Regions from separate parts of the Paenibacillus sp. Marseille-Q9583 genome, predicted to be linked through region 1. Evidence: predicted binding sites of a transcription regulator. Region 1 holds the regulator's gene; each other region holds the start of a gene.
What was found. Region 1 encodes Rex, which represses fermentation and respiration genes when NADH is low (regulators of the CRP and FNR family bind a similar motif). Its sites were predicted from a motif close to TTGTGAAATATTTCACAA; they were not measured.

Region 1 (8,693 bases):
GAGTATACAGCATGAGACAACAGATCTGTGTGTGGTAGCAAATGCGGCTGGTCTATATCAATCGCGATAAAGTCCGCTTTCATGCCAACAGCGAGTCTACCCACATCATTTAAAAAGATAGACTTTGCGCCATACTCTGTAGCTATACGCAGCGCTTCCGGAGCTGGGACAGCCGTCGGATCACCACTTACACCTTTATGAATGAGGGCTGCAAGACGCATCTCTTCAAACATATCCAGGTTATTATTGCTTGCCGCACCATCTGTACCCAGTGACACCTTCACACCAGCCTTTAGAAGATCCGTAACCCGAGCCACTCCACTAGCCAGTTTCAGATTACTTCCTGGGTTATGAGACACGCCTACATCATGACGAGCCAGTATCTCGATCTCTTCATCATTCAAATGAACGCCATGTGCAACAATAGACGGACGTGTGAACATTCCAAGCTTCTCTAAATGCGCTACAGGCCGAAGTCCGTAATCCACCACATTCTGCTCCACTTCGCGTTTGGTCTCGGACATATGGGTATGCATCGGTAAATCCAAATCATGTGCCGCTTGTACAAACTTAACAAAGAAGTCCGGTGGGCAAGTATATGGGGCGTGTGGCGAGATCATCGTCGTAATTCTACCATCAGCCTTACCATGCCAATTTCGTGCAAAAGAAATCGCTTCCGCAAGCTTGTGATTTTGTACTTCCTCTGGACATAAGCCAATTACGCCTCTCATCAGTACGGAACGGATGCCTGATAATTCGACTACCTCTGCTACTCGGTCCATATGATCGTACATATCCAAGAAGGTTGTAGTACCACCTTTTAGCATTTCCAGTACCGACAAGGAGGTTCCCCAGTATACATCTTCTCCAGTGAACTTCGCTTCCATCGGCCACATCTTCTCTTGAAGCCACACCTGAAGTGCTAAATCATCTCCATAACCACGAAGCAATGACATTGCGGCATGGCCATGTGTATTTACCAGACCTGGCATAAACAGCAGACGACTGCCATCAACAACTTGCACATCATCTTCCATTAAAGGCTCTTTTTTTCCTATGTAAGTGATCAAATCATCTTCAATAGTCATATATCCATTCAGAACCGGCTCATCCGTTCCCGGAATAAGAAAACGCCCGCCCTTAATTATCGTTTTACTGCTCTTCATTTCCGGTTTCTTCCTTTCCGTCTTTCAAATAATAAGCAAGGCTTTGCAAATCCGTTGTAAAATCGGCAGCATGAACCCGGATATTCGATGGTGTTTTTAGAATCACTGGTGCAAAATTCAAAATCGCCTCAATACCAGACTCAATGAGAATATCTGCTACATTCTGCGCTTCTGAATCAGGCACAGTAATTATCCCAATTCGAATACCTTGCTCACGAACCGTCTGACCAAGCTCCTCCATCGGTTGAACGGTAAGAGAGTTGATTTTCCGCCCTACCTTAGGTGCATAGGAGTCAAATATAGCGGTAATCTTCATAGTATCTTTCAGATAAGCATTGTAATTCGATAATGCATGTCCAAGGTTACCGGCTCCTACTAAAGCCACATTCAATTGTTGATCCAGCTTCAGAATATGACGGATTTTTTCAATAAGATAAGTTACGTCATACCCGATACCTTTTCTACCAAAGTCTCCAAAATAAGCTAAATCTTTACGAATTTGAGCAGGATTCAAATCAAGTTTTTGTCCTAGTTCTTGTGAGGAAACGGTTAATATTTCACGTTTCTGGAGATCATTCAAGAAACGCAAGTACACAGGAAGTCTGCGAACAACGGCTTCTGATATTTTATCCGATTTCATAATTTACCTCCTAATTTAAGTGATATTCTGTTCAATTCCTATCGAAATATCTGCACCTCGTCTCAAGGAAGAGCGGTATTCTTATACCGCCCTTCCTTGTAGAGTGATTAATAAGATCGATGACGTTTTTTTCAAGAAACGCCTCCGTCTTCCAACCACTCCGCTATACGAGGAACCATTTGATCCGTAAGCATATGCTCCATTTTCGGGCCAGGCAACGAATAGAGGAAATACTTCCCATAGTGAGATTCGATCACCCTTGTGTCATACACAATAACAATACCCCGATCTTGCGCTGTCCGTACCAGCCTCCCAAATCCTTGCTTGAAGCGAATAACCGCCTGAGGAACAGACAACTTCATGAACGGATTCTTTTTCTGGGCTTGTAATAACTCAGACTTCGCTTCCGCTAGGGGGTGGTTTGGCGGTTGAAATGGGAGCCTCACGATGGCCAAGCATGTTAATGCTTCACCTGGAATATCTACACCCTCCCAAAAGCTGCTTGTTCCTAACAGTACAGAAGCTGCACTGTCCTGAAAACGGCGGATCAGCTTGCTACGGCTGCCCCCCTCCACGCCTTGACCTAACACCGTGATCTCTTGTGAGGCTAGAGCCTCTTTCAGAGGATCATAAACCTGGCGTAGCATCTTGTAAGAAGTAAACAGGACAAGCATCCGCCCACGTGTTGTAATAGCTGCTTCTGCTAGTGACTGTACGAGTGTATCGACAAATCGGGCATCGCCTACACTACCCTTCACACTAGGGAAATCCCGCGGAATAACTAACAGCGCCTGCTCCCGATATTTAAAGGGAGAAGGCAGGAGTGATGTCATCAGACGCCCCTCTTCCGCAGCTTCATTAAGTCCGAGATTATCAATCATAAACTGGAAAGATTTATCGACAGAGAGTGTCGCCGAAGTCAGTACGATACTTTTCTTCTTGTCGAAAAACAGCTCCTTAAGCTGAGTACTAACATCAACAGGAACGGCATACAGCTGTAGCGATTTACTGCGATAATTTCCATTCGCCTCCAGCCAATATACTACATTCTCATCATTTAATCCCATAAAAAACCGTACTTGCTCACGTATAGAAGCTAAATCCTTAAATAAGCCGCTAATATCGGTAACTAGACTATCTGAGGAGGATTGACCTTCTTGATCTCGCATCTCATTAAGCATTTTATCACCTTTACGGATAATTTCGCTTAATGTCAGATTCATAGTATTCTCTAAAGCAACCAATTCATCCCATTCTTTCGGTTTACGGGTAGGAAGTAGCCGCATAACTAACTGGCCAGCTTCTCCCGCCGCTGCATCGCTACGTTCCGGCAAGAGGCTGAATAGTTTATCACTAAGCAGATCCCAGGTTTCTTTTACGGTAAGCAGGTCCGGATAGATTCTATCGATCACTCCGCTCCATTCAGAAGCTTCCTCACTGCCTGATGACTGAAGCATTTGGCGAAGTGTAGGAAGCTGGCCATTTCGACTATCCTTATAAAGACGCGATAGTGTATGTGCCACCGTGAAATGCTTCATATGCATGCCTAAATGCTTGCCAGCGACGTCCTCCAGATGATGGGCCTCATCTATTACAAGATGTTCATAAGCCGGAAGTAGTTGATGCCCAGCCTTAACATCTGCGAAAAGCTTAGAGTGGTTCGTAATGACCACGTCTGCAATACCAGCTTCATGCTTAGCCCGATGATAATAACACTTACGGAACCAAGGACACGAGCGACCCAGACAAGAATCGGTATCGCTTGCCACCGTCTCCCAAAAATCTCCGCCACGTCCACTTAGATTGAGCTCTTCGTCATCTCCTGATTCACTTTGTGTCAGCCAAACGATCATCTGAGCCGCAGTAAGCGCATCTTCCCTCGGACTTATAAAGTCTTTTTTATTAATTTTATGTTCGAACTTACGAAGACACAAATAATGCCCTCTGCCCTTAAAAATTGCAGCTTTAAATGGAAAAGGAACTACCTGTGTTAACAATGGAATATCACGCTCACGCAATTGATCCTGCAGATTAATAGTATGAGTGCTGACCATGACTTTTTCATTAGTGCGTACGCTTTGGTAAATGGCAGGCAATAAATAACCAAGGGATTTACCGGTTCCTGTCCCCGCTTCGATCAATAGATGCTTGTCTTCGGCAAGTGCCGTCATCACCTCATTGATCATAATATCCTGAGCTTCCCGGCTTTCATACTGTGGCAAAGTTTCTTTAAGTCGTTTCGTTACTTCATCCATATAATCTGTAAAAGATAAATTGTGTAGTGGATTCTCAGCATGCTCGTCTCGAGGTGGAGCTAATTCGTTCCAGTCTCCTACAGCAAGCGCTAATTGACGATAGAAGGTCAGATCACCTTCGGGCTGAAGCGTCTCCGCTTCCCGTTCACGCAGCAGACCATCAAAATACCAACCCAGATCACTATCCTCTTCCGTAAACAGCTCACAGAGTCTCTGAATCGTCAGCAGAGGCAAATCGTAGAGCTCCTCTAGACATTTCAGCAATACAAGAGCAGTTGCGAGTGCATCACTGTCTGCCTGATGCGGACGATCATGCGTCACTCCAAAATGTGCACTAACTGATCCTAGTTGATAGGATGTGAGGGAAGGAAAGCAGATTTTCAGAAAATCAATCGTATCTAAAATCCGCCCTTGAAATGGTAAATACCCACACCGGTCTAAAGCATTTTGCAAAAAATGGAAGTCGAATGCGACATTATGCCCTACAAGCACAACATCATCCAAGAGTGGGACAAGCTCCATCATCATCTCATCCAGCTCAGGTGCATCCTTTACATCATCGTCGGTAATCCCCGTTAGACCAGTTATAAAAGGAGGTATCGGTGTTCCGGGCTTGACGTAGGAACCATATACCCGGGAGATGGACCGGTCTTCTTCTATAATTGCAAGGCCAACCTGGATAATTTCACCCACGGATTGGGTTCCCGTTGTTTCAAAATCAAGCACGGCAAATTTCATTATAATTCTATTCCCTTTCAATTGAGACTCTTAATCAGCATAACAGAAGTTGCGAAAAAAGGCGATGCACACCACTGGTTCAGGGGATGCATCGCTTGAATGAAAATACGGAATAATAAACCGTAAACGTAATAATTTACAATAATGAAACAAGCTGATTTCCGAAATGAAGCTTACCTCCCCGGCGGCGGCAAACCTCCAAATTAACGGTTGGTTCAGGAAGTGCCGGGTCAAGTTGCAAAGAAAGGCCAAACAGCTCTTGCGCTTCATTGAACCGTTCTTGAGAGGCCCTGATGCAACCTAAAGCGTTATAAACCATTGCCTTCAGCTTGGTTTCCCGTATCAAACCGAGCATATGGTTCAGATGGCTCCAAGCAGCTTCCCCCTCCCCTTCCTGCAGGTAAGAGATGGCTAAATATAATCGAGCAGCCAAGCTATCCGGATATTGCACAATAACTTCCTTAAACTGTTCAATACATTTCCCATACATCAGCAGCTTATAATACCCTTGACCTCTAACAAAAGTATCCATGCACAGCTCGGGTGCTTCCTGCTCTGGCACTTCCTCTTCAACCACCGTCGTAAAATCTACACTTTCACGAAAGTGACTTAGCTTCTCTGCAAAGGCCAGCCATTCATCCATCACTTTATCACTAAGTCGATGCAGCATATTATAATTGCATAAAAGCTCATTCCGGCGGGCACCCTCCGCTGTAGGGTAATCTGTAACGATCTCCTGAAGCACCTTGTTCATTTCAGCAAACAAATGTTGAAACATGGGCTATCCCCCCTTACTGAAGATGAAATCAGTTCAGCTTGCCTGACTTCATTTTCTGCGAGAACGGGGTCTTTCATCCCTGCCATTCATTACATGGCGTAAGTCCATAATTTAAGCGATTGTAGCATGCAATTCATGATCAGCCAGCTTCACTGGTCTGTTGTTCTCATCCACGAATACCACCGTTGGCTTATGCGATTCCAGTTCTTCCGAAGACAGCATCGCATACGAAATAATAATTACTGTATCTCCCGGTTGAACAAGACGCGCAGCTGCACCATTTAGGCAGATCACACCACTGCCGCGGGGCCCTGGAATAACATAAGTTTCTAACCGTGAACCATTATTGTTGTCCACGATCTGCACTTTTTCATTCTCAAGAATATCTGCCGCTTCCATTAAGTTCTCATCAATGGTAATACTTCCCACATAATTCAAATTCGCTTCTGTCACCGTCGCGCGGTGAATTTTGGATTTCATCATATGTCTAAACAAGAGCGGCAACCTCCTTTGGAATAAATACATTATTGTCAATTAAGCGCGTTCTGCCAAACTTCACGGCAAGCGCTATAATAATTTCCCCATTTACATCCGTTAATAAAACTTCGTTCTCTAAGCCTTCCAGATTAGGGAAAGTCAGTATTTCCGCATAATCAATGACCGCCAAAGGAGAGCTGGAAATAACCGAGGTCAACAATTGCCGCACTTCAGCAACGGTTGTTACTTTTCCTTCTTCAATGGACTGACGTGCTTCACGTAAGGAACGAGATAACACCAGTGCTTGAGAACGTTCCTCTGGAGATAAGAATACGTTACGCGAGCTAAGTGCAAGTCCATCTCCTTCACGAACGATAGGGCAAGGTACAATTTCAATATTCATATTCAAATCAGATACCATTCTGCGGAGCACAGCTACTTGCTGAGCATCCTTTAGCCCGAAGAAAGCATAATCTGGCTGCACGATATTGAATAGTTTATTAACAACTGTTGTTACGCCATTAAAATGCCCTGGACGCGAAGCCCCACAAAGTCGAGTGGTAAGCTCTGATACCGAGACAGTAGTCCGGGTAGGCTGTGGATACATTTCTTCCACACTGGGGATAAATACAATATCGACACCTTCGCGTTCCGCAAGCTCCAAATCACGCTCTTCATCGCGCGGATAGGAATCAAAATCCTCATTCGGTCCGAACTGCAGCGGGTTCACAAATATGCTCATGACGACCGTGTTGCTCATTTCTCCTGCCCGCCGAAGCAGACTGGCATGTCCTTCATGCAGGTATCCCATGGTTGGAACAAACCCAATCGGGGTATGCCCACCTTGTCTCATATATTCCAAGGCCTCGCGCAGCTGCTTAACGCTTCTGACGACTCTCATTTTATTCCCCATCCTTTCCGGCGCCGCCGTATAAAGATTCCAGAACGGTTTCATCCGCCTTAAAAACATGGCCTTCATCTGGGAACGAACGGTCCTTCACTTCTTGTACATATTGGCTGATACCCTCACGAATTACATTACCCACATCCGCGTAGGTTTTGACAAAACGTTTCTCACGGTAGGGTGAGGCATAACGTAGCAAATCATGGAAAACCAATACCTGACCGTCGCAATAACGGCCTGCACCAATTCCAATGGTCGGAATGCTCAGTGCCTCAGAAATCGCTTGTGCTACTTCTTCTGTCACCAGCTCCAGTACCACTGCAAAAGCACCTGCCGCTTCAAGGGCCTTAGCTTCATTCATCAGACGTTTTGCATCTTTGGCGTCCTTACCTTGAATGCGGTAGCCACCAATCATATTTACCGATTGTGGTGTAAGTCCAATATGCCCCAGCACAGGAACTCCCGCAGCTACAACCGCAGTAACAGTCTCACAAATTTCGAGCCCGCCTTCCATTTTGACGGCATGAGCCCGCCCTTCCTGCATCAGTCTGCGCACACCCCGCAAGGTTTCATCTATACTTCCGTGGTAGGTCATAAATGGCATATCTGCCACAATGAATGTTTTTTGTGCGCCCCGAGTTACCGAACGAGTGTGGTAGACCATATCGTCAATCGTAACAGGTAAAGTTGTATCATATCCAAGTACCACATTCCCCAGGGAGTCACCCACCAGAATAAGATCGATACCGGCTTCTTCAGCAAGTAGAGCAGATGGGTAATCATAAGCAGTCAGCATGCTTAACCGCTCACCATCTGCTTTCATTTTTTTCATTTTCACAATATTAAGTGCTTGTTTGTTTGCCATTTCTCTCTTCGTCCTCCTTTTTGAAATTACATCCCCGTAAAAATCGCAACAAAAAAACCTTTTAGCAACGATTTGCTAAAAAGGTCCGAAGGGCAAAAAAGAGTCACTCGCGATCGTCCCTTCTGTCTCGGTCCTTACGGCTCAGAGCAGAATCCAACGTAACCGTCTAACGCAGTTATGAAGGTGATTCCAATAATAAAACCATTATAAGTTCATCAGATCAAGAGTACAGTTCGCAAAACGATACCGCCTCTGCACCATAGTATAACAAAAAGGACTCGGAAATACACGAAAAAAATATGACAGGGGATGACACCCTGTCATATAAAAAAAGATTTATAAAAGCTCGATTTCACCTGAGCATACGCTAGAAATCTCTCCTGCGCTGTTTTTAAGGATTAGTCCACCTAACTCATCCAAACCTACCACAACGCTTTCAGTGCGTCCCTGAGGGCTATTCAGAGCGATTTGGCGACCCAAAGTAACTGACATCGACTCCCACAGCTCTTTGATAGGTTTAAAACCTTGTTCCATGTATAGATTGTAATGCAGCTCTAACTCATTCAATACAGCTCTTACCAGCTCCGAACGGTCAATAGGGACACCGCCCCGCTGAATCCGAAGAGAAGTCGCTACTTCCTTCAGGTGATCAGGATAATCGTCTTCAGTCAAGTTCGCAGAAATTCCAATCCCGGCGATGCAATAATGAAGCTCTCCTTCTCTTAGCGAAGACTCGAGCAAAATTCCACATATCTTTCGACCGCCTGCAAGCAAATCATTTGGCCATTTAATCCCGGCGTCTACTCCGGTTACACGGCGAATTGCCTTACAGACAGCAACCCCAGCAAGCAGTGTTAACTTAGGAGTCTG
Region 2 (8,693 bases), on a different contig from region 1:
TCCGGGTAGGTCTGATGGATTCGTCACCTCGACCGGATCGGCTTCGCCCGGCGGGTTCGCTGGTGTCTGTTCCTCTGTCTGTGTAGGCGGCAGCGCCTCTTCCGCTTGCGCGATCGGCATCATCGTTACGATCATGATCGCAACCATGACGAGAGCTACCCATTTTCTACTCCTCTTCATATCGTACGAACTCCCTTCTGATTCTTGAGTCAAGAAACATCAATCTCCTAAATGGTATGCGCTTCCATTTCAGCTTACCTCGATGCTCTTTCCTCCCTTCCGAGATTCCGACACGCCATAGAAGCTTATAACATATGTCAATGTCCTTATAGTAACATTATGAAAAGTGGCCCTTCTTTCAAATAGATAATTAATGACATCGGGTATACACTTGTTGACATGAAGGCCTTCACGTCGCGTTTTTATAGGTATAAAGATAGCGCTTACCTCCTTAGGTCCTACCTATTTTCTAGCAATGTCCTCTAAGCAATCCTCCAAATAAAAAACGCAACCCTCTCGAGGTTGCGTCGTGTTTATATATGGTGGCGCCTAATTGCTGCGGCGTTCTACTAACTTGATGCCCTATCCATAACCGAACGGATGCTTTTTGTACTCTAAGGGGCTTGAGCCGACTCTATTTTTGAACACACGACTAAAATAGTACTGGCTCTTATACCCTACCTTCACGGCCAGATCCCCGATTTTGATATTCGGCATTACGTCATCCAGAATCTCCTTCGCCTTCGATATCCGAAGCTCGGTGACATAGTCAAGGAATGAAGCACCGATTTCTTGCTTCATACGCTTGCTAAGATAGGTTTGGTTGATATGAAATAGCGCTGCTACTCGAGTAATAGACAGCTCCGGATCCTGATAATGACTGTCAATATACTCGGTCACTTTTTGGATAAGCACTGTTCCATCCCCTGTATACCCGGGAAGCCCCAGCTCCTTATCCACCCTGCTTTCATGTGAATGCAAAGGATATTTTGCCTGAAGATGCTCATCGATCCGATGAAGCAGCTTGTTCAGATCACTCTTCGGCACAGGTTTCAATACATAATCGAATGCTTGCAGTTGCACGGCTTGACGCGCATATTCAAAGTTATCGTAGCCGCTGATGATGACAACCAGAACCGACGGACAGCGTTCGCGCAATATATTTATCAGATCGAGCCCATTCATATTCGGCATGTTGATGTCCACAAGACATACATGTGGTGGGGCTTCCTCCACCATATTCAATGCTTCGTTTGCACTTTTCGCTTCTCCTGCAACTTCAAAAAGATACGAACTCTCCTCAATGTATTGTCGCAAGCCTTTGCGAATGATCGTTTCATCATCGACGATGACAATCTTCCACATCTTCATTCCACTCCCCTTCCAAAGGTATTCGAATGACCATAACGGTAATGCCATCTTCGTTCTTCACTACAAGGCCATATGGCACCCCGTAAGCTAGTCGAATGCGATGGTTTACACTGTATAGCCCAAAGCCCGTGGCAGAACGATCATATTTATCATCAAGAAGGGCTTGATTCATCTGTTCAAGCTTCTCTTCAGGAATCATAACCCCATTATTTTCAACCTTAATGACCAAATAATCGACCTGTTTATATGCTGTAATCGAAATTTTGCACTTTTGATCCCCAAGTGGCTTAATCCCGTGATAAATCGCATTTTCCACCAAAGGCTGCAGCATGAAGCGAACGACTTGGCACTGAGCAAGCTTTTCATCATATCGAAGCTCGTAGTCCAGAATCTCCTCATATCGCACGCCTTGAATATGAAGATAACTCTCGACATGGTACAACTCCTGATCAAGCAGAATGTAGGGACTGCCTGTGCCAAGCCCTACTCGGAAATACGCGCTAAGCGCTTCCACCATCTCCACCACATTATCTGCTCCATGTTCCGTTGCCATCCACTGGATCGTATCCAATGTGTTGTATAAAAAGTGCGGCTTGATCTGCTCATGAATCAGTCTGAGTTCCATCTCCTTTCTGTCCTGCTCCACAGCGTATAATTGAACAAGCATGTCATTGAAGCTTCGCCCAAGATCGCCGATCTCATCCGAGCGCGTAACATCTGCTCGTATGGTTTGGTTGCCGTTCTGCACATTTTCCATTACCTGGCGAAGCGACTGAATTGGACGAATAATGGAAGAAGCAAGCAGCATCAGAAAGACGATAAACGCACTACCGATAAGAACGCCTACCAGCAATGCAGTCCGCTGTGTTTTGATCACCGCTAGCGATAGACTTGAATTCGGTACTTCGAGTACGAGCTTCCAGCCTTCCACATTTTGAATTGGAGCCTCAAATACACTCATGTTCTTCTTATCTGCTGCATCCTCCGCTCCATCTCCTTCCCCCAGCTCTCTGCAATCGATGATAAGCTGGCCTGACTGGTCATATAGCATTACATCTTGAGCAATCTCCTTCATCTTCTTAACGGAGACGGCTGCGGCAATATAAGCTACCTCATCATTCACTGATGGATTCACGCGATAGAGAATGACGACGATTTCGGCTGCATTCGCTTTGGATACGATCGGATTGCTCACCACATAATTGGAATCTGAATTCAGCAGTTTTCGATAGTAGGGTCGGTTTAGTATCGAAAAAGGCTTGTCCCTTGCTGACCAGGAATTTCCGTGAATATCCACCACGCGTATGGATTCGTACTCTACTTGCTTCTTCGCCTCGAACTTATCAATCTCTTGCAGCAATTCATCTCGTGTCCACTGATGGTCCGAAGCTAGAGAAGCAAGCATGTCTATCTCACCGATGCGCTGATTAAACCAATAATCGATCTGGTCGCTGCGTGCATTAACCACTTGCTGCGTTAAGTTCTTATTCAAAGGGACAACCGTATGGTTCATCTCCAAATATATTGTTACAAGTAATGCAATGAACAGCAGCAAGAAGCAGCTTCCTGCAATTAACGTAATTTTTAAGTGAATTGATCTCATTGTAATCATAGCCCTTCACAATATCCGTTTCTTACATGCCCGAAAAAGACAAAAAAACGCTAATCTGTGCAAATACATAATGCTGTACTAAATCTATAATAGGTCTTGTGCATATTTTCACATGAAATAACATTCATGTCTAGGCTAGAGACAAAGGATTTGCCTAGCAAATCTTTCTCTCCCTAGTGTATGTAACCAATTCACAACAGAATGAAGGAGATATTATGCGTACTCACACGAAAAAGCTGTTATCTATTCTACTAGTCCTCAGTCTTATGTTCACGCTTGCTGCCTGCGGCGGTAAAGATGCAGCACCCGCTGCAGATGCAAACGGAGTTCAAGTCTTTGAAGGGGTTGGGCAAGGTAAACATGGTGATATTAAAGTACAAGTTTCCTTATTAGATAACAAGATCACTGACATTAAAGTAACAGAGCATAAGGAAAATGAAGTACTTGCAGAACCTGTTTATACGCAGCTCAAGCAAGATGTCATGGCAACTAACAGCGCAAAAGTTGATGCCGTTAGCGGATCTACGGTTACAAGCAAAGGATATCTCGAAGCCATTCAAGATGCAATTACGAAATCTGGACTTACCCTTGTCGCTGGCGCTGCAGTCAGTAAAAGCAAAGACAAAGAAGAAGCCGAGCAAACCTATGATGTTGTCGTCATCGGTGCCGGGGGTGCTGGCTTTAGTGCGGCTATCGAAGCGAAGAGCGCTGGAGCAAATGTAGTTCTGCTCGAGAAAATGCCAGCTGTTGGCGGCAACACATTGATCTCCGGTGGTGAGATGAATGCGCCTGACAACTGGGTTGAACGTGCTCTAGGCATCACAGATGACACGACTGAATTGTTCTATAATGATACGATGAAAGGCGGAGACAACCTCGGGGATCCAAAGATGGTTCGTATTCTTGCCGACAATGCTCTATCATCTGCCGAATGGCTGCGCGATGATATCAAGGTAGAGTTCTTACCTGATCATCTGTTCCAATTTGGAGGCCATTCCAGAAAACGTGCGTTGATTCCTGTAGGTCATACAGGTGTTGAATTGATTACTAAGTTAAAAGCCAAAACAGACGCTGATCAAATCACGATCAAAACGAATATGAAAGCCGAAACCTTGCTGAAGGACGAAAGCGGCAAAGTAACAGGTGTAACTGCGACTTCGGGTACTGGCGACAAGATCACATTCCATGCAAACAAAGGCGTCATCATCGCTACCGGTGGTTTTGGATCCAATGTAGAGATGCGTAAAAAATATAATCCTAAAATGGATGAAAAATATATGTCTACCGATACACCAGGATCTACAGGTGACGGTATCGTTATGGCAGAAACGATTGGCGCCAAGCTGACAAACATGGAGAATATTCAAACGTATCCAATCTGTAACCCTGAGACAGGTGTTATTTCCCTGGTTGCAGACTCCCGCTTCGATGGTGCCATCCTGATTAACCAAGAAGGCAAGCGCTTCGTTGAGGAATTAGAACGTCGTGACGTTATTTCTAAAGCAATTCTTGCCCAAACGGGCGGATATACGTATCAATTATGGAATCAAGGCATTGAGGATATCGGTAAAACGATCGAAGTTCATCAAGACGAATACGATCAACTCGTTAAACAAGGCTTGCTCTTTAAAGCCGATACGATTGAAGAGGCGGCTGATTTCTTCAAAATTGACGTGAACACTTTGAAAGAAACGATTAATAAAGTAAATGATTATGCGAAAACAGGTAAAGACCTTGATTTCAAACATCGCGGTGGATTGAAATCTCTTGAAAAAGGTCCTTACTACATCGAAAAAGCTGTACCATCCGTTCACCATACAATGGGCGGCTTGGTGATCGACGAGAAGACTCGCGTATTGAATGAAAAAGGCGAAGCCATCCCTGGGCTGTTTGCTGCAGGTGAAGTAACAGGGGTCATTCATGGTGCAAACCGTCTTGGCGGTAATGCCATCGCTGATATCTTCACCTTCGGCCGAATTGCAGGCAAACAAGTTGTAGCAGAATAATTTAATGTTTGTGTAGAGTGAGGTTGACTGATAACTTTCAAGCTGCCCTCTAAGACATAGCAAACCGCCCTGTCAGCAACATTGCGAACAGGGCGGTTTATTTATGTATTCGGATCATCGTCATGAAGAAAATAAGCACTGTGAACAAAAGTTTCAGAACAGAAATATACCAAGACGATCACCTATATCAGGGAATATGGGGTCGAAATCAGGACTATCCACAATGTGTGCTACTAAAATAATTGAAATACAATTGAAACACTTTTTTATTCTGTTGTTGACTTGTTCGCCATTCTGAGGTTTCTGTGTAACGCTGGTTCACAATGATCCGAACGTCTAAACAAAAAGCTACCGAATTTCAAGCCGGTAGCTTTGAGGATCGAAGACAATCTATACATCACCAATCTCCGAGATACTTGTCTACTTTACTTTATTTAATAAGCTTGTCATCATTCTGCTCAATGTCCCTTGATCGACGAAAGGAGCAAGGCTTGCCAGCAGATCTGGGCTAAAATGTTCAGCTTCGACTCCACCAATCAACTTCTCGAGATTTTCCCTGTCCAGAAAAGGTGCGAGACCTATGATCTGATCCGCATCGATAGTGCCGTCTGCAACCCGGTCTACCAAGCGGCTTAACGTTTCTCTGCTAATAAAGGGGGCCAGCCCTTGAACGGAATCCCAGCTCAAGCTGCCCTCTTCTGCTTGCTGTACCAAACGATCTACATGTTGTCTTCCAAGAAATGGGGCAATTCCAACAAGATTGTGCACTTCTAAGGAACCGTCAACCGATTTATCTACCAGTCGGCTTAATGTGTCGCTGCTGACGAACGGAGCGAGTCCGGTGATGGTATTCCACACCATTTCGCCTTCTTCTGCCTGACGAACGAGTTCATCCAATGTACCTGTCCCAAGGAACGGAGCGAGCCGCATGATCACTTCTAAATTAAGGACGCTGCTGTCTAATCGTTCTGTAACCTTATGCAGAGCGCTTGCTTTTACAAACGGCGCTACTTCTACAAGCTCCTCCACCCCCGCCTCTCCGGTATTGACCATCTCTGCAACTTGTTCCGGCCTGCTCTCTGCGATCTCCTCAACGATCGTTCCTAGGTGCGGGTGCTCCCGATTTTCTACGTTATCTCCTGCGTTTAAAATGTCGTCAACCGTTTTGCCGAATAACCTCGCAAACTGCGGTAGCGTTCCGATATCCGGCAGCGAGTCGCCCCGTTCCCATTTCGATACCGCTTGATGACTTACATTCAGATGATCGGCAAGTTCCAATTGGGTCAAATCCTGGTCTTTGCGAAGCTTCGAAATATAAGCTCCAATTTTACGCAAGTCGAGCATTGTATACCTCCAATAAAGCAAAATGTACAGTGCGCACTGTCAAAAACAGCATAGCATTTCCGCAAACGCAATCCTATCAAGCGTTGGTTGAATTGTCACATGCGCTTTATTCAACTGCCGGTAGAATTGTCCCGATTGGAAATCTCCAGAGAGGGTAGTTATGCACCGACTCTACATAACTTAAGTACGTAGCATTGCGATTTTATCGTAGGCCTGCCTCCACCAGCTTCTCATCCAATCTCGCCTTTTGGCGCAAATGATGCCTGCTGTGCATACCAACCATCTCAAACCATTCGCGCGCATTTAGCCAACCAAACCAACCATGCTGCACCTTGCAAGCCGGGTTCGCCTCATTTGAGCGCCCCTCCATATAGGCCAGCTTCTCCAGCACCTGATCCAATCCGGCTATAATTTCATCCTTGCTTTCAGGGTTGCGTGTCGCGTTGAGCGACGCCTCAAGTTTCACTCGGATATCGGGCCATTCTTTTGCGGTAAGAGCCTTCATTCCAGGTTCTGTCTTGCCTTCGAGCTCTTCATGTGTCGCCTTAGCGCATGTTTCAATATGCCCGATGTACTCTTCCGCCACCTCGATAACATGGATATACATTTGCCCAACCGACCATACGTCTTCCTCGCATTTATATCGCAACTGCTCTATCGAATATCTATCCAGATTCTGTTTGTATTGCTTGATAATAGCCAAAGAATTGTTCAACATCCAGCCCTCCTCTTTACTCCCGATCCTTTACAGAACCTGTGCAGTTTCCCAAGCATGCCCGTCCGGATCGGCAAACTAAATGGTTTCGACTCGAACCAAACGGTCGGCCTTGTCAAAGCGATCTATATTCCGGTCCAGTTTGTGGCCATTGTAAAGGCTTCCAGGCCCGCTCGCCCGCTTCTCGGTAGAGCAAACGATCACATCTCCATTTCGAACCATTAATATGACCGATTCCACATCACTTGACTCTTGTTCACTACTTCGGAATTAGCTTTTACATGAATGCTAACCTTAACCCAAGTTACCAATAGAGCAGTCGTTAACTATTGACAACGGCATCTATTTGTTTTTTGATATCCCTCTCTGTTTCGCTCTGTATGACATATAGTTTAATACTATTTTTACTATTATGTTCCTCAATATGTTGCATAGCAGATTTTGTTAATGCATTATTTGTAACGAGTATTGTCTTCAGTTGTGTCAAGCCCCATCTTCACTCTATTCAATGAGAGAGCCAGTCACCAAGCGAGTGCAAACGTCCCGGCGCTCCTTCTGTTTATTCAATTATTTATTTGGAATGAGAAAACACCCGAGATGCTAGAAGTATTTCTATAGACCCAGCACAAACTCCTGCAAAATATTACAAATTAATCTTTCAATTGCAACGATGACGGAATTCGACCAGCCGACGAGTAAATGGCTTTTCAAGAAACGGAGTATTTCAAGAAGAAGGCAAAGAAAGTTACAAAATCGAAACGAAACACTGCGAACTCAGGCATCGGCACGGGTACGACATAGCGTCGTCCTCGGGTCTAATAGGAATGCAAATACAAGGGGCGATGGGCGATATTCGCGGTGAACTTGAAACGAATAATAAAGCTGGCAGACTATGGTCAAGGAAAAAATGCCTTAAAAAAAGCGGCACCTTCCGGAAAATCCGGATCAGGTACCGCTTTTTTATTCGCTTGATTCCTGGTCTCACCGAAAAATTGCTAGTTCTTCAGAGGCCTCTCACAAAGGATTGGTCTTTTAATATAGGTAAATGTGGCTCGGAGATATTACTTTTTAATAAGCAACGCGACAGACTCCACATGTGTCGTATGCGGAAACATGTCCACCGGAGTTACCTCCACTGTCTTATACCCGCCATCCTTCAGCACCCGCAAGTCCCTTGCCAGTGTCGATGGATTACACGATACATACACCACCCGTTCCGGCTTCATCGCCAGAATCGTCTCCAACAACCGCGGATCGCAGCCCTTACGCGGAGGATCGACCACGATAACATCCGCCGTAATCCCCTGCTCTTTCCAGTTAGGGATTACATCCTCAGATGCACCTACCTCAAACACTACATTACCCATACCATTCAAAGTGGCGTTCGCCCGTGCATCCTCAATTGCTTCACGTACGATCTCTACACCGTAGACCTGTTTAGCATGCTGTGCAAGGAACAATGAAATCGTCCCGATACCGCAATAAGCATCTATAACAGTCTCGTTTCCCGTAAGTCCTGCATACTCTACCGTCTTACCGTAAAGAACTTCAGTTTGAGCCGGGTTAACCTGATAAAAAGAACGGGCAGAAATCGCGAATTTCACATCGCCGATATAATCGTAAATAACATCGTTTCCCCAAAGGG
Region 3 (5,700 bases), on a different contig from region 1:
TACATGTCTAATCCACATCTTACGGTTATGATCTGAGAGCCAACGTGCAAGCTTCAAAGTCCGATCATTAGATTTACCGGTTAACTTAATGTGTGCTTCTTCATCAATATGCTTCAAATCGAGCATCACCAAGTCCGTAACATCCAATAAGTCATTAATCTTGTCACCTTCGTTATAACCATTACTATCTAATGTGGTGTGCAGATTCCAACGCTTCTTAACTTCCGTAAATAACTGTTTTACAAATTGCGCCTGCAAAGTTGGTTCTCCGCCGGATACAGTTAACCCACCACCGGATGAACGATAGTAGTTTAAATATGGCTCGATCTCCGAAAGCACTTCTTCTAGAGTCATTTCCTTACCTTCATCTAAAGCCCAAGTATCAGGGTTATGGCAATACTGGCATTTCAGCAAGCACCCTTGCATAAATAAGACAAATCGAATACCAGGTCCGTCAACGGTTCCAAAGGTTTCCAAGGAGTGTATGCGACCTTTAATCATAGGATGTCATCCTTTCTCCAGGACTGACTAACAGTCCATCTTTCACGAAGAAGAATCCCTGCCCATAAGACTGTGTTCTCCTTAATCGCGACCGTAAAATTTAAAATTTTAATGATTCTTGAACAAGATATTACCGCCCTTGAAACAAGAGCGGTAATTCCTTGCAAATATTTTAGAGCATATCTCAATGAAAGATCTTTATAAATATAAACAAATTACATTGAACCGTGGAAAGTACGGTTAATTACGTCCATTTGTTGTTCGCGAGTCAACTTGATGAAGTTAACTGCATAACCGGATACGCGGATAGTCAATTGTGGATAGTTCTCAGGGTGATCCATAGCGTCCATCAGCTGTTCACGGTTAAATACGTTAACGTTCAAATGCTGAGCGTTATTATGGAAGTATCCGTCCATCATGTGTACCAGGTTAGACTTACAGGATTCATCATCTTTACCCAGTGCCTTAGGTACGATAGAGAACGTATTGGAGATACCATCTTGTGCATCGGAGTAAGGCAATTTGGCTACAGAGTTCAGTGAAGCCAGAGCACCTTTCTTGTCGCGTCCGTGCATTGGGTTAGCACCTGGTGCGAATGGTTCACCTTTTTTACGTCCGTCAGGTGTTGTACCTGTCTTCTTACCGTACACTACATTCGAAGTAATGGTCAATACCGATTGAGTCGGCACAGCATCACGATATGTTTTGTGTTTACGGATCATAGACATGAAGGTTTCAACCAATTCTACTGCGATGTTGTCTACAGCATCGTCATTGTTACCGTAGCAAGGGAATTCGCCTTCAGTTTCGAAGTCAATTGCAATACCTTGTTCATTACGGATTGGTTTAACCTTCGCGTATTTAATAGCACTCAGTGAGTCAGCTGCAACGGACAGACCAGCGATACCGCAAGCCATTGTACGCAGAATGTCGCGATCATGCAATGCCATTTCGATACGTTCGTAAGAATATTTGTCATGCATATAGTGAATGATGTTCAAAGTGTTAACATAAGTCTTAGCCAACCACTCCATCATCGGTTTGAAGCGTTTCATTACTTCGTCATAATCTAGATATTCAGAAGTGATAGCTGGGAATTCCGGTCCAACTTGTGCTCCGGATTTTTCGTCTTTACCACCATTAATAGCATACAGCAAAGCTTTTGCCAGGTTGGCACGAGCGCCGAAGAACTGCATTTGTTTACCGATACGCATTGGAGATACGCAGCATGCAATCGCATAATCTTCACCCCAGTATGGACGCATTAGATCGTCATTTTCATACTGAATTGCACTTGTTTCGATAGAAACCTTAGCACAATATTTTTTGAAGCCTTCAGGCAATCTTTCGGACCAAAGTACAGTTAAGTTTGGTTCCGGAGCTGGACCCAAGTTGTACAGGGTGTTCAGGAAACGGAAGCTGTTCTTGGTAACACGAGTGGTTCCATCTTCAGCCATACCTCCGATGGATTCAGTTACCCAAGTAGGGTCTCCAGAGAAAAGGTCATTATAGTCAGGTGTACGCAAGAATTTTACGATACGCAGTTTCATTACGAAATGATCGACAATTTCTTGTACTTGTTCTTCAGTCAAAGTACCTTCTTCAATATCGCGTTCTGCATAAATGTCTAGGAAGGAAGAAACACGTCCCAGGGACATCGCTGCACCATTTTGTTCTTTAACTGCTGCCAGATATCCAAAGTATACCCATTGAGTAGCTTCTTTGAAGTTCATCGCTGGCTTGGAAATATCCATGCCGTGAGCAGCTGCCATTTCTTTCAATTCGCCCAGTGCACGAATTTGCTCGGACAGTTCTTCACGTAAACGAATTACTTCTTCTGTCATGGAATCAACTTCAAGCTCAGCTAGTTGTTGCTTTTTGTCTTTAATCAAGAAATCAATACCGTACAGAGCAATGCGGCGGTAGTCGCCGATAATACGTCCACGGCCGTAAGCATCAGGAAGACCTGTGATAACGCCAGATTTACGCACTGCTCTCATGTCTGGTGTATATGCATCAAATACGCCTTGGTTATGCGTTTTGCGAATGTTCGTGAACATATCAACGATGTTTTGTGGAAGTTCGAAGCCATAAGCCTTCGTAGCATCAACCATCATCTTGATCCCGCCGAATGGCTGGATGGAACGTCTGAAAGGAGCGTCAGTCTGCACGCCTACAATTTGTTCCTTGTCCTTGTCAATGTAGCCTGGAGCATGTGAAGTGATTGTGGAGACAGTATCAAGGGAAACATCCCATACGCCGCCTCTTTCTCTTTCTTCCTTGCTCAGTTGGGAAATAATCTTCCACAGTTCAGTTGTGTTACTAGTAGGACCTACGAGGAACTCTTCGTTACCTTCATAAGGCTTAATGTTACTAGCGATAAAGTTGTTAACGTCAACTTTCTTGGACCATTTACCTTTTGTAAAACTTCTCCAACCGGATTTCACTTCATTTACTTCTTTTTCAATCACCGACATGCTAAATCCCTCCATCTATATTTATTATATTTGTAGAGATCGCGGGCTTGAAGGTTGATCCCGTGTCTCGTGATCCCCAAAAGATGTGGTTGTTCCAAATTTCACAATCAACATTTCATATGTGGGACCGTTGTTTATATAAACATTCTAGTTTATTTTCTATAAAAACACTGTGACAAATATCACCTTTCGAGTGATATTTGTCACCTTTATCTAAGTCCACAACTATCCTATTCTCTATTTAACCACTTATTAATTATCAAATCTTCCGTAGAACGCATTACGGTATACATCAGCAAGCTCAGATACAAGTGGCAGCTTAGGATTGGCAGTTGTACATTGATCTTCGAACGCACGGTCAGCCAAGTAATCTACGCGGGATTCGAAGTCCTTAGGATCAAAGCCTAGTTGTTGGAACGATTCTTCGATGCCCAATTTTTTATTCATATCGCGAATTGCATTGATCAGGCTAGTTACACCTTCTTCAGTTGTGCGAGCTGGCAATCCCAGAATACGGGCAATTTCAGCATAACGCTCATCAGCTACGAAGTGCGAATATTTAGGGAACGAAGCGAACTTCGTAGGTTTTTTAGCATTGTAGCGGATAACGTGTGGCATAAGGATCGCGTTAGTACGACCGTGAGCAGTGTGGTACTGTCCGCCCCATTTATGCGCCAAACTGTGGTTAATACCCAAGAATGCATTGGCAAAGGCCATACCAGCAAGTGTTGATGCGTTATGCATTTTCTCACGTGCTACTCTGTCGCCTTCCAGCGCCGATTTTTCAAGGTATTGGAATACCAGTTGGATCGCTTTAATAGCTAGACCATCAGTATAATCACTCGCCATAACAGATACATAAGCTTCGATAGCATGTGTCAATACGTCCATACCTGTATCAGCAACAGCAGTTTTTGGCAAGCTGTATACGAACTCTGGATCAATGATAGCCACATCTGGAGTTAACTCGTAGTCAGCCAAAGGATATTTAGTGTGCTGTTCAGTTGTTTTATCGGTAATAACTGCGAAAGATGTTACTTCCGAACCTGTACCCGAAGTTGTTGGAATCGCTACAAACTTAGCTTTGTTACCAAGTTTAGGGAATTTGTATACCCGTTTACGGATATCCATGAATTTTTGTTTCAGACCATTAAAGTCTGCGTCTGGATGTTCATAGAATAACCACATTCCTTTTGCAGCATCCATTGGAGAGCCCCCGCCAAGTGCGATAATGCAGTCCGGTTGGAATCTGTTCATCATTGCAGTACCTTTTTCAACTGTAGTTGTCGATGGATCTGGTTCAACTTCAGAGAACACTTCGATAGCTACAGGAGTTTGACGTTGACGCAGGTAATGTTCAACTCTTTCAACATATCCAAGCTTAACCATCATTGGGTCAGTGATAATTGCGACACGTGTGATATCAGGCATTTTGGTCAGGTACTGAGTAGCGCCTTTTTCGAAATAGATCTTGTCAGGTACTTTAAACCATTGCATATTCACGGTACGACGATTCACCCTTTTCACGTTGATCAAATTGATTGCTGTAACGTTTTGCGACACGGAGTTACGTCCATAAGATCCGCAGCCCAGAGTCAACGAAGGGATATTAGTGTTATAGATATCGCCGATCGCACCATGTGTGGAAGGCGAGTTAACGAGAATACGTCCTGTTTGCAGACGGTTAGAGAACTTCATAATTACTTCTTCGTTGTTGGAGTGGATAGCCGAGCTATGTCCCATACCACCAAATTCAACAATTTGCGCTGCGCGTTCGATACCTTGATCTGCATTCTTAACTTTGTAGCAAGCAAGAACCGGACTTAATTTTTCAGCGGACAGTGGATATTTAGTGCCTACACCTTCAAGTTCTGCTACCAGAATCTTTGTGCCGGCAGGGACTTGAATGCCACACATTTCAGCAATTTTCACTGCGGATTGACCTACGATTGCTGGGTTAACCGCACATTTATCTACGTTCATTGCTCCACTAGTCAGTTTGGCAGCTTCTTCTTTATTCACAAAGTAGCAGCCATTAGCAATCATTTTTTTCTTCACTTGATCAAAGATTGGTTCTTCGATAATAACAGCTTGCTCGGAAGCACAGATCATACCATTATCAAATGTTTTAGAAAGAATGATGTCCGTTACGGCTTGATCAATATCCGCGCTCTTTTCAATGAAAGCAGGTACGTTACCAGGGCCTACGCCAAGTGCTGGTTTACCACAGCTATAAGCTGCTTTTACCATTGCAGAACCACCAGTTGCCAAGATAAGAGCAACGTCTGGGTTGTTCATCAATGCGTTTGTCTTGTCCATTGTTGGCATTTCAATCCATTGGATACAGTTCTCAGGAGCGCCAGCTTTCACGGCAGCATCATGAAGAATTTTTGCAGCAGCTGCACTACACTCTTGCGCAGATGGGTGGAAACCGAATATAATAGGGTTCCGTGTCTTAATCGAAATCAACGCTTTAAACATCGTGGTGGATGTAGGGTTGGTTACCGGTGTGATACCCATAACAATTCCGACGGGTTCAGCAATTTTTTGGAAGCTATCATAAGCGTTGTCTTCAATAACGCCTACTGTTTTATCGTATTTAATTCCGTGCCAGATATATTCAGTTGAGAAGATGTTCTTCGTAATTTTGTCTTCGTATACGCCGCGTCCAGTTTCTTCTACGGCCAATTTTGCGAGGTACATATGTTTGTCGAGTCCAGCC
Region 4 (8,693 bases), on a different contig from region 1:
CAAAGATAGAAGTTACGGACAATGCTATTACCGCTCCTGTCATACCAAAAGCATAGCCATCCTTCTTCTTCGTCATGAAATAACCCGATAATATGAACGCGATAATTCCCAGCGCTACTATAATCATAAGAACTAAACCACGTTGTTCGAAAATATCAGTCATATAATAAGTCATTACCACGAAAGCAAGCAATAAGGCCCCAAGTGGCAAAAGCAATCTTTGCGCCATTTTTCGAGCGCGAGCCTGTAGATCTCCCACTGTACGCAACGTTGTGAACATTAGACCATGTACCAAACAAAGAAGGACAACAGTCACACCAGCTACTACGGTATACACATTTACGATATCTGTAAAACTTGCGTACATTTGCATATCCCCATCAATCGGCAAACCTTTGATGAAGCTGGCGAACACCACAGCAAGGAGGAACGGTGGGAGGAAGCTGCCGAAAAAGATACACACATCCCAAGTTTTTTTCCAAGCTACGGAATCCCGTTTACCTCTAAATTCAAAAGCAACACCACGTGCAATCAAAGCTAATAAAGCAAAGACAAAGGGAATGTAAAATCCACTAAATAATGTTGCATACCACTCAGGGAAAGCCGCAAACATTGCACCCGCGGCTGTGATTAGCCATACCTCATTTCCATCCCAGAAGGGTCCGATCGAGTTAATCAGAATCCGGCGCTCTGTATCATTCTTAGCGAGAATTTGTGTTTCCATCCCTACGCCGAAATCGAAACCCTCCAGGAAGAAGAACCCTATAAACAGAACTGCAATGAGCACAAACCACAATTCATTAAGAGACATCATTGGGCGCCCTCCTCGTTATATGGATCATGCGAATCCCCGTGATCGTTATCCATCGCATAAGGACCTTTTTTAATCACTTTCATAAACAAACCAATTAGAACTAATCCGAGAATGGCGTAAATCGCTGTAAAAGAAATAACAGAGAATAGAACCTGACCACTCGTAATATTAGGCGACACGCTGTCTTCCGTTGTCATCAGTCCGAATACCGTCCATGGCTGACGCCCGAATTCGGTCATAACCCAACCCGCTGTATTCGCGATTGGAGGAAGCAATAGTCCCCATAACATAAACCGCATAAACCAAGTGTTTGGACGGTCCATCTTTTTGCGCCACATTAAATACATTGCGTACATACCCAGTACAATCATCAATGTTCCTGCTAGAACCATGATCCGGAAACTCCAGAATGTCGTACGTACAGGCGGGATATAGTCACCGGGGCCATAGGTTTGCTCATACTCAGCTTGCAGCTCAAGCATACCTTTAACTTCACCGGAAAATTTACTGTATGAAAGGAAGCTCAGCATATACGGAATTTGAAATTCCCCAGTACTTTCTTGCTTCTCAGGATCAATATTTGCCCATACGGTCCAAGGTGCCGGGTCACCACTCTTACCCCACAGTCCTTCGGAAGCCGCCATCTTCATAGGTTGAGTCTCAACCAAATACTGTGCTTGCGCATGGCCTGCCACAGCTACACCAATAGAAGAAATAATACCTACGATTGCTGCAATTTGAAAAGATTTCTTAAAGAAAGATACATCTTGTTTCTTCAATATCTTATACGCACTAATACCCGTTACGAGGAAGGCGCCTGTTGCATACGCAGCAAGAACCGTGTGCGGGAATTCAACCAGCAATTGTCCGTTCGTAATGAGCGCGAAGAAATCATTCATTTCTGCCCGTCCATTACTTATCTCAAATCCTACAGGATGCTGCATAAAAGAGTTCGCTGCTAGAATCCAGAAAGCGGATAACATCGTACCGAAAGCTACCAGCCAGATGGATAACAAGTGCACTCTTTTGGACACTTTGTCCCAGCCGAATATCCAGATGCCAATAAAAGTAGACTCCAGAAAAAAGGCTGCCAATGCTTCAACTGCAAGCGGAGCCCCGAAGACATCACCCACAAAACGTGAATAATCAGACCAGTTCATCCCGAACTGAAATTCCTGCAAAATACCTGTAACTACCCCTACTGCAAAGTTGATGAGAAACAGCTTTCCCCAGAACTGTGCCATTCTTTTGTACTCTTCATTGCCTTTTCTAACGTACATGGTCTCCATGATCGCAATCAAGAGCGCTAGTCCGATTGATACCGGTACAAAGAAATAGTGGAATATTGTCGTCGACGCAAATTGTATACGCGACAGCATTACTGTATCCATATTTTTCCCTTCCTTCTCCCCTTTTCGTTAATTATATTGTGTCAAAAATTTAGACGTCATTTTGTGATAAATGTCACACAAAGGGGTGATTTTAACGGTGAAATTCAAATGATTTGTGACAAAAATCACAATTTACCTTAAAAAAAGCAAAAAAAATAAGACGGTTTGACCGTCTTGAAGTTGTTCACTGCTCTATAACAAGCTTGACTCATAAAGACATTGGTTAGGTAATGGAAATACCCTTCTTCAGCGATTTGAGATCGCCATTCGAATTAAGCAATTGTGGTAGCATCTTCGTGCTGCGAACCATTGGAGAGTCACATAGACGGCAAGAAGGCGCATGTTCAAATGCGAAATTATCCCTCATCCATCCGTTGCATCCATCATTGGTACACGCCCAAATCGCGGTATTTTCTTCCGGTATTTCTTCCAAAGGTTTCTTCCGGTAGTTCATTGCCGTTCCTCCCATCCTGTAAGTCAATAGTGACTAACTAGATATAAAAAGACCGTCCCAACTTTCACAAGCTGGGACGGTTTCTTCTATTATTACAGTTTTACAACGTTTTCGGCTTGTGGTCCACGGTTGCCTTGAACAACGTTGAATTCAACGCGTTGGCCTTCGTCCAAAGTTTTGAAGCCGTCGCCAGTGATTGCGCTGAAGTGAACGAATACGTCGCTTCCGCCTTCAACTTCGATAAATCCGAATCCTTTTTCTGCGTTGAACCATTTAACTGTACCTGTTTGCATGTGTGTTACCTCCACAAATTTAAATTAATATGTTCTTTTTATCTTCAAACAAAGAAAAAATTCACACATTGAAAAAGGTTGTATTACCGAATATAACAGCCCTTTTCAATGCGAAAATTAGGGACTAAATGTATGATTGATATCATATTACCACACCTGATTAGCAAAGGCAAGCTGGCATCCGTATATATCCGTTTCTACCCTAATAAGTATTACCTTCCAATGTAAGGGTTGCCAGTCAGCCCAAAATTGATTAAATCAGCTTATAATTGCCATATTTATCAAAACTTTAGAAGAAATAGATCCCCGATAGCGATACAGAGCATCGCTATTTCAGGAAGCTCTACCTTCTCAACCGAAGGGGTAGTCCGCTCTACTTGTCATTACTGCTATATCATTATATGCCGACTTCCAGCATATTATTCCTCTGGTTTTTCAAGAAGTTTTACTGTGGTCTGATTGACTTTCCCATTTCGATAATAGGTAATCTTCAGATCCTCACCAATCTTCGTCTGATTATATAAATACTTGCGAAGAGAAAGCGTGGATGTAATAGGTTCATCATTAAATTTCGTAATTACATCATTAAACTGTATTCCCGCTTCCTGTGCAGGTCCAACAGCATCCAGAACGACAACCCCATCCTTAACATTGTTCGGTAGGTTCAGTTCCTTGCGTTGGTCCTCTGCGAGAGGAATGTAAGGATTGTTTAAATCTACCGAATATACGCCTAAGTAGGAACGGGCAATCCGCCCTTTCTCAGCCAGTTCATTAGCGGTATCTATCACATGGTTAGCTGGAATAGCAAAACCCAGCCCTTCTACACCTGCATCGGAGATTTTCATCGTGTTAATACCGATGACTTTACCATCCAGATCCACAAGCGCCCCGCCGCTATTGCCTTCATTAATTGCCGCATCGGTCTGAATGACCTCTTGCTCCCAATCATATACGCCGTCCTGATTCAAGGATACGGGAACCTTCCGTTCAGTATAGCTGACAATACCTGAAGTCAATGTGTCACCAAGTCCCAACGGGTTTCCGATGGCAATGACCGTTTCACCTAGACGAAGCTTCGAGGAATCCCCGAGCTCTGCGATTGTATTGATACCCTTGGCATCAATAGAAAGTACCGCAATGTCACTCACTTTATCCGTTCCAACAAGTGTAGCTTTACGTGTCTCGCCATCTACTGTTACGACTTCAAGATTGCTAGAGTCTTCGATGACATGGTTATTAGTAATGATAAATGCTTTATTATCTACCTTTTTATAAATCACTCCAGAGCCTAATGCTGACTCGTCCAGAATGTTCAATTCTTTATTATCTTCTTTATGATTGATAATACTTACTACTGCAGGACGAACCGTAGCAGCGGCTTGAATGATACGGTCAAACGGATCTCTGCTTGGGGCAACCTCCCCAGTTGTTACTACCGACTTCGGGGCAGTTTCGTGACTCATTTGTCCAGTAAGCATACTGAATAAAAACACTGCCACCACAGCACTGATTAAGGAGCAGACGGCGGATATTTGCCAAGTGGATAAGCCCTTGCGCGATCTTCGCACAGAATGCTTGCGGTTAGCAAATGATCCCTTTGATGCTTCATCCCCTCTGGACCGTGATACTTTAGTTGAATAGAAATCGTCATCAAACAATCCCACCGAAAATCTCCCCCTTCTATTGCCAACCGTTCACAGTATCTAAAACCTGAACCTCTAGCAATCACGTGCCAAGCATATACCTCTGCATCCTTTAGACTCCAGCAATCACTAAAAAGTTTCACTTTATCCATTAACCACACAATAGTTTCAGTTAATCGAAAGAATTTTAGAATCTTTCAATATATCTTCTCTACTAGGAATATTTTGTAACTTAAAAGACTACACTAATAGAAAGGTCCCATAAATTTAGAGTTTGCTTATCACGTCTATAATTGTATCACAGGCAACCCTCAATTCGTGATTTTCCGGAGGTAAAAAGCCTGCGAATTTTTTACAACTCCAGTTCTGCTTTTACTACATAAGGAGGTATAATTATGAATTCTTTTTCCACAAGTATGGATCTGGTGGAGTTTATCGGTAAGCTTGGCGATTTGAAGGATGAACACTACCATATGACCCTTGCCTTCAGTGCTATGATCGAATTGATGATCGATAAAGGCCTGATCTCCCGCCAAGAATTAGAACGAAAGACTGCTGAGCTTGATCAGCTTATGACAACTGGCTCAACTTATCCCATGGCGTAGGTTGGTCATAATACGTATCGCAAAGCTTAAACTCACTATCTTTAAAGAAACAGCCCCGATCCTCCATTGCGCAACGTACCGACATTTTAGCCAAATCCATCATATTATGATCCCGGCTTAAATGCGCTAAATAGGTACGTTTAGTCCGTCCTGTGAGTATTTCACTAAGTGCTGCTCCGGCAGCTTCATTAGAAAGATGACCCATATCGCCAAGTATGCGTCGTTTCGTATTCCACGGGTAACGTCCCATCCTCAGCATTTCAATATCATGATTTGCTTCCAGCACCATTACGTCCGCATCTGAAATCGCATCTCTTACCTTGTCGCTAACATACCCCAGGTCTGTAGCTACACACAGCTTTTCTTTTCCATCATAAAAGTTGTAACCCACCGGCTCCGCCGCATCATGAGAAATTGCAAACGATTCTACACGCAGACTACCAAAATCCCTATGCTGTCCCGACTCCATAATGATTCGGTTATAGTCGGGTATTTTTCCAATGCCTTTTTCAATGGCTCCCCAGGTATTGGTGTTAGCATAAATCGGAAGATCGTATTTACGGGCCATTGCCCCGAGTCCTTTAATATGATCGGAATGCTCGTGTGTGACTAGAATCCCGTCAATATCATTACCCGTTAGCTCGCGCATGGCCAACAGCTCATCGATCCGCTTGGCACTTAGTCCCGCGTCAATCATAAGTGTTGTCTCCCCGTTCCGAACCACCGTTACATTTCCGGTAGAACCACTGGACAGTACTGTAAATGAAATCCCCATTTTCCTTACTCCTTCTAATCTGTTGTCTTCGGACTGATGATGTCCGCACTTATAGCATCCACATAATAGGCATTGCCGTTCTCCAGCATGAACCGCCACATTGGCGACGCTACCTGACTTTCGGAGTTGAACAACTCACCATAATAACCAAGCTCAATCTCCTTTACTACGGAGTCTGCCGGAAAATATTTTTCAATCAAACTGCTAAGCGCTTGCGATGCCGGCAGTACCTTCTGTTCCTTATCGCTACTGCTTGCCCCTATCTCAATCTTAGGTGAGCGGAAAGCTACAATCTTCTGATCACTATTAATCAACTCTAACCTAACTCGGAATAGCGACCACTGATTCTGAACTAGCGGGTGAAGCACGAACTTCCCAACTTCACTTTCTTGAGAATCAAAACGATAATTTGCGATATCCGGTATTTGACTCTCAAGCGCCTTGCTAAGGTCAGTGAAGGAAGAATAGATCAGCTTGCTGTCTATAGGAGCATCTAATTTAATCGGTGGTTCATTCTGCTCTTCAGCAGAATATCGATAAGTTATATTAGGAAGCTGCGGGGTAGAAGCCGGAATGGGACACAACACACGAATCCCTTTCTGCTCCATGACCGCCTGGGTTTCTTCGGACAGGGAAGTGAAATCGAGATTGGCACTAACCTGATCGCGCAAATCAATCCACAGCTGATAACATAGCAGCAGATTTAGACCTAAAAAGGCGCAAATTAGTACATTTTTGGCTCTTCCCCAATCCATACCCTTACCTCCTAAATGTTATATGAACAACTTGTACATTAATTTAATGTAAGAACGCTGCCGTCAATAAGCGTAACCTTCCAGACTGGAAGTAGTTGCAGCTTCTCTTCTTTCACTACGGGTACATACGCAGGCGTTAAATCCTTCACTGCCGAAGTTTTGCTAACCGCAGACAATTGATTCTCTAGCTCCACGCCTCCAGATAGCTCTACGATTTTCTTCTCTGCCTTACTCTCATCAATATAGATTAACGAGCGTTCATAAGAGGATACGGTGCCTTGCTGCAATTCCAGATTAATTACACCATACTGCAGCTGCGAGTTACTCATGATCGGATAGGAGCCATATGGATAGGAGCCATAATATTGTTGAAAAGAGACCTTTCTCTCCTGTCTCCCCTCCTCGGTGGCTTCAAGACGATAGGTTCCATTCCATCCACCATGTTGGTTCACAAATTCTACAGCTTCAAGCGCATCCTTGGCAGGTGTACTGTCTCCGGCTGGAAGTGCGGCAGGATCGCTATAGCTCATCCAATTCCGTTCCTTATCGACCTGAAGACTCCTTTTGCTATCCGTATAAATCTCCGAGCCATTTTTCTCGCGAATATATCTAGTGCTTCCAACATCGAAGAAAAGATTGTTCTGCATTTGTTCTATGGTATACATGCCTGAAGGCATCTCAACCTGAACCAGAGAAATTTTGCTGTCTGGCACATAATAATCACCATCTACGGACTTGTAAGGCGTCCAGTTCTTGCCGAAATCCACATGCTGCTGCACGTCTTGCACAGTTAAATCCGCTTTTGCCGCTTCATATATAATGTCGCCTCTCGTACTGAAGAAAATGGCATGCGCTTTGGAGTCATTCTTAATGTTATAGATCCAAATGCGATCAATGCTTTCTCCTTCAAATAGGGAATCTGGTGACAACTGCATAACCCGCTGAAGTAACGTTACCGGAATGCCGGATCCGAACGAAAGCTCAATCCCCGGATTCTCATTTCGAATCTTATCCCAATCATAATCCTGTACCGAGTGCCGCTGGAAGCTTTCAAATCCACGCCCTTTTAACCGATTCATAATCAAGCTATAGAACGTTGAGTCTGGATAAAAAAGCGTATGTTTGTTATCGCCCATATGGATGATCATTTTATCAGGGTACAGCAGGTTCTCAACCTTTTCCTCCGGTCCCATATTGTCTGTCTTCACATATAGATTCTCGGAGAGTACCGCTGAGTCTGCACCAGGCAAGCGATAAATCAAATAGTAACTCTCAACAAGACTTCCCAGCACGAGCAAGGCTAGAATCCATGACTTCAATCTCTCCTTCATGCCTCACTCCCCCTTTGCGCATTCAGAGGTAGCGTAAAGGTTACCTTAGAGCCTTCATTAAGCTCGGATTGCAGGGAAATAGAGCCTCCATGGGCTTTCACAATTTCCCGGGCAATGGAAAGGCCAAGTCCGGTGCCTCCCATATTCCGTGAACGCGCCTTATCCACCCGATAAAAACGTTCAAAGATCCGCTCGATGTCTTTCTTCGGAATACCAATCCCGGAATCCCGTACAGAAATGGAGAGCATTCCATCCTCACTTTTCAAGGCTTCCAATTCAATCGTACCGCCTTCTGGCGTATATTTTAATGCATTGGAGACCAAATTCCCCAAGACCTGATCGATTTGATCACGATCGAGCCATGCTGTGCTTACATCCCTACGGACCCTTGTACTAATGTCGATCCGCTTCTGCCGAATCTGAAAAGAAAAGCGGTCTGCTACATCCTCTAGCATTTCAGTAATATCCGTCTGCTGAATTCTGAGAAGTGCCTCCTTGGAATCCAGACGCGACAGATGCAGTAGATCCGTAACCAGACGAATCATACGCTCGGTTTCGTTACGAATAACCCCAACAAAACGAACCGCTAACTGCGGATCCTCAAGCGCTCCATCATCAAGTGCCTCCACATA

Region 2: a site for Rex is predicted at 3,080-3,097, ahead of ACWNM1_RS02670 (flavocytochrome c). Genes of this name have one in related genera too.
Region 3: a site for Rex is predicted at 3,068-3,085, ahead of pflB (formate C-acetyltransferase). Genes of this name have one in related genera too.
Region 4: a site for Rex is predicted at 2,319-2,336, ahead of ACWNM1_RS16760 (cytochrome ubiquinol oxidase subunit I). Genes of this name have one in related genera too.

Annotation. Positions count from the first base shown of each region.
Region 1 covers NZ_CDRJTB010000018.1:943-9,635, forward strand. The annotation lists gene ACWNM1_RS10835 (amidohydrolase) at 1-1,166, opposite strand, end outside; gene ACWNM1_RS10840 (redox-sensing transcriptional repressor Rex) at 1,153-1,806, opposite strand; gene dinG (ATP-dependent DNA helicase DinG) at 1,938-4,799, opposite strand; gene ACWNM1_RS10850 (tetratricopeptide repeat protein) at 4,936-5,577, opposite strand; gene panD (aspartate 1-decarboxylase) at 5,689-6,072, opposite strand; gene panC (pantoate--beta-alanine ligase) at 6,065-6,955, opposite strand; gene panB (3-methyl-2-oxobutanoate hydroxymethyltransferase) at 6,957-7,823, opposite strand; gene ACWNM1_RS10870 (biotin--[acetyl-CoA-carboxylase] ligase) at 8,160-8,693, opposite strand, start outside.
Region 2 covers NZ_CDRJTB010000003.1:5,304-13,996, reverse strand. The annotation lists gene ACWNM1_RS02685 (DUF4855 domain-containing protein) at 1-180, opposite strand, end outside; gene ACWNM1_RS02680 (response regulator transcription factor) at 583-1,371, opposite strand; gene ACWNM1_RS02675 (histidine kinase) at 1,340-2,974, opposite strand; gene ACWNM1_RS02670 (flavocytochrome c) at 3,199-4,989, shown strand; gene ACWNM1_RS02665 (helix-turn-helix transcriptional regulator) at 5,410-6,333, opposite strand; gene ACWNM1_RS02660 (DinB family protein) at 6,536-7,051, opposite strand; gene ACWNM1_RS02655 (hypothetical protein) at 7,127-7,288, opposite strand; partial or broken gene ACWNM1_RS02650 (IS5/IS1182 family transposase) at 7,771-7,933, shown strand; gene rlmD (23S rRNA (uracil(1939)-C(5))-methyltransferase RlmD) at 8,110-8,693, opposite strand, start outside.
Region 3 covers NZ_CDRJTB010000127.1:456-6,155, forward strand. The annotation lists gene pflA (pyruvate formate-lyase-activating protein) at 1-501, opposite strand, end outside; gene pflB (formate C-acetyltransferase) at 717-2,978, opposite strand; gene adhE (bifunctional acetaldehyde-CoA/alcohol dehydrogenase) at 3,231-5,700, opposite strand, start outside.
Region 4 covers NZ_CDRJTB010000034.1:47,135-55,827, reverse strand. The annotation lists gene cydB (cytochrome d ubiquinol oxidase subunit II) at 1-814, opposite strand, end outside; gene ACWNM1_RS16760 (cytochrome ubiquinol oxidase subunit I) at 811-2,205, opposite strand; gene ACWNM1_RS16755 (cold-shock protein) at 2,429-2,659, opposite strand; gene ACWNM1_RS16750 (cold-shock protein) at 2,752-2,952, opposite strand; gene ACWNM1_RS16745 (S1C family serine protease) at 3,372-4,616, opposite strand; gene ACWNM1_RS16740 (hypothetical protein) at 4,991-5,200, shown strand; gene ACWNM1_RS16735 (MBL fold metallo-hydrolase) at 5,166-5,975, opposite strand; gene yycI (two-component system regulatory protein YycI) at 5,990-6,730, opposite strand; gene ACWNM1_RS16725 (YycH family regulatory protein) at 6,769-8,061, opposite strand; gene walK (cell wall metabolism sensor histidine kinase WalK) at 8,058-8,693, opposite strand, start outside.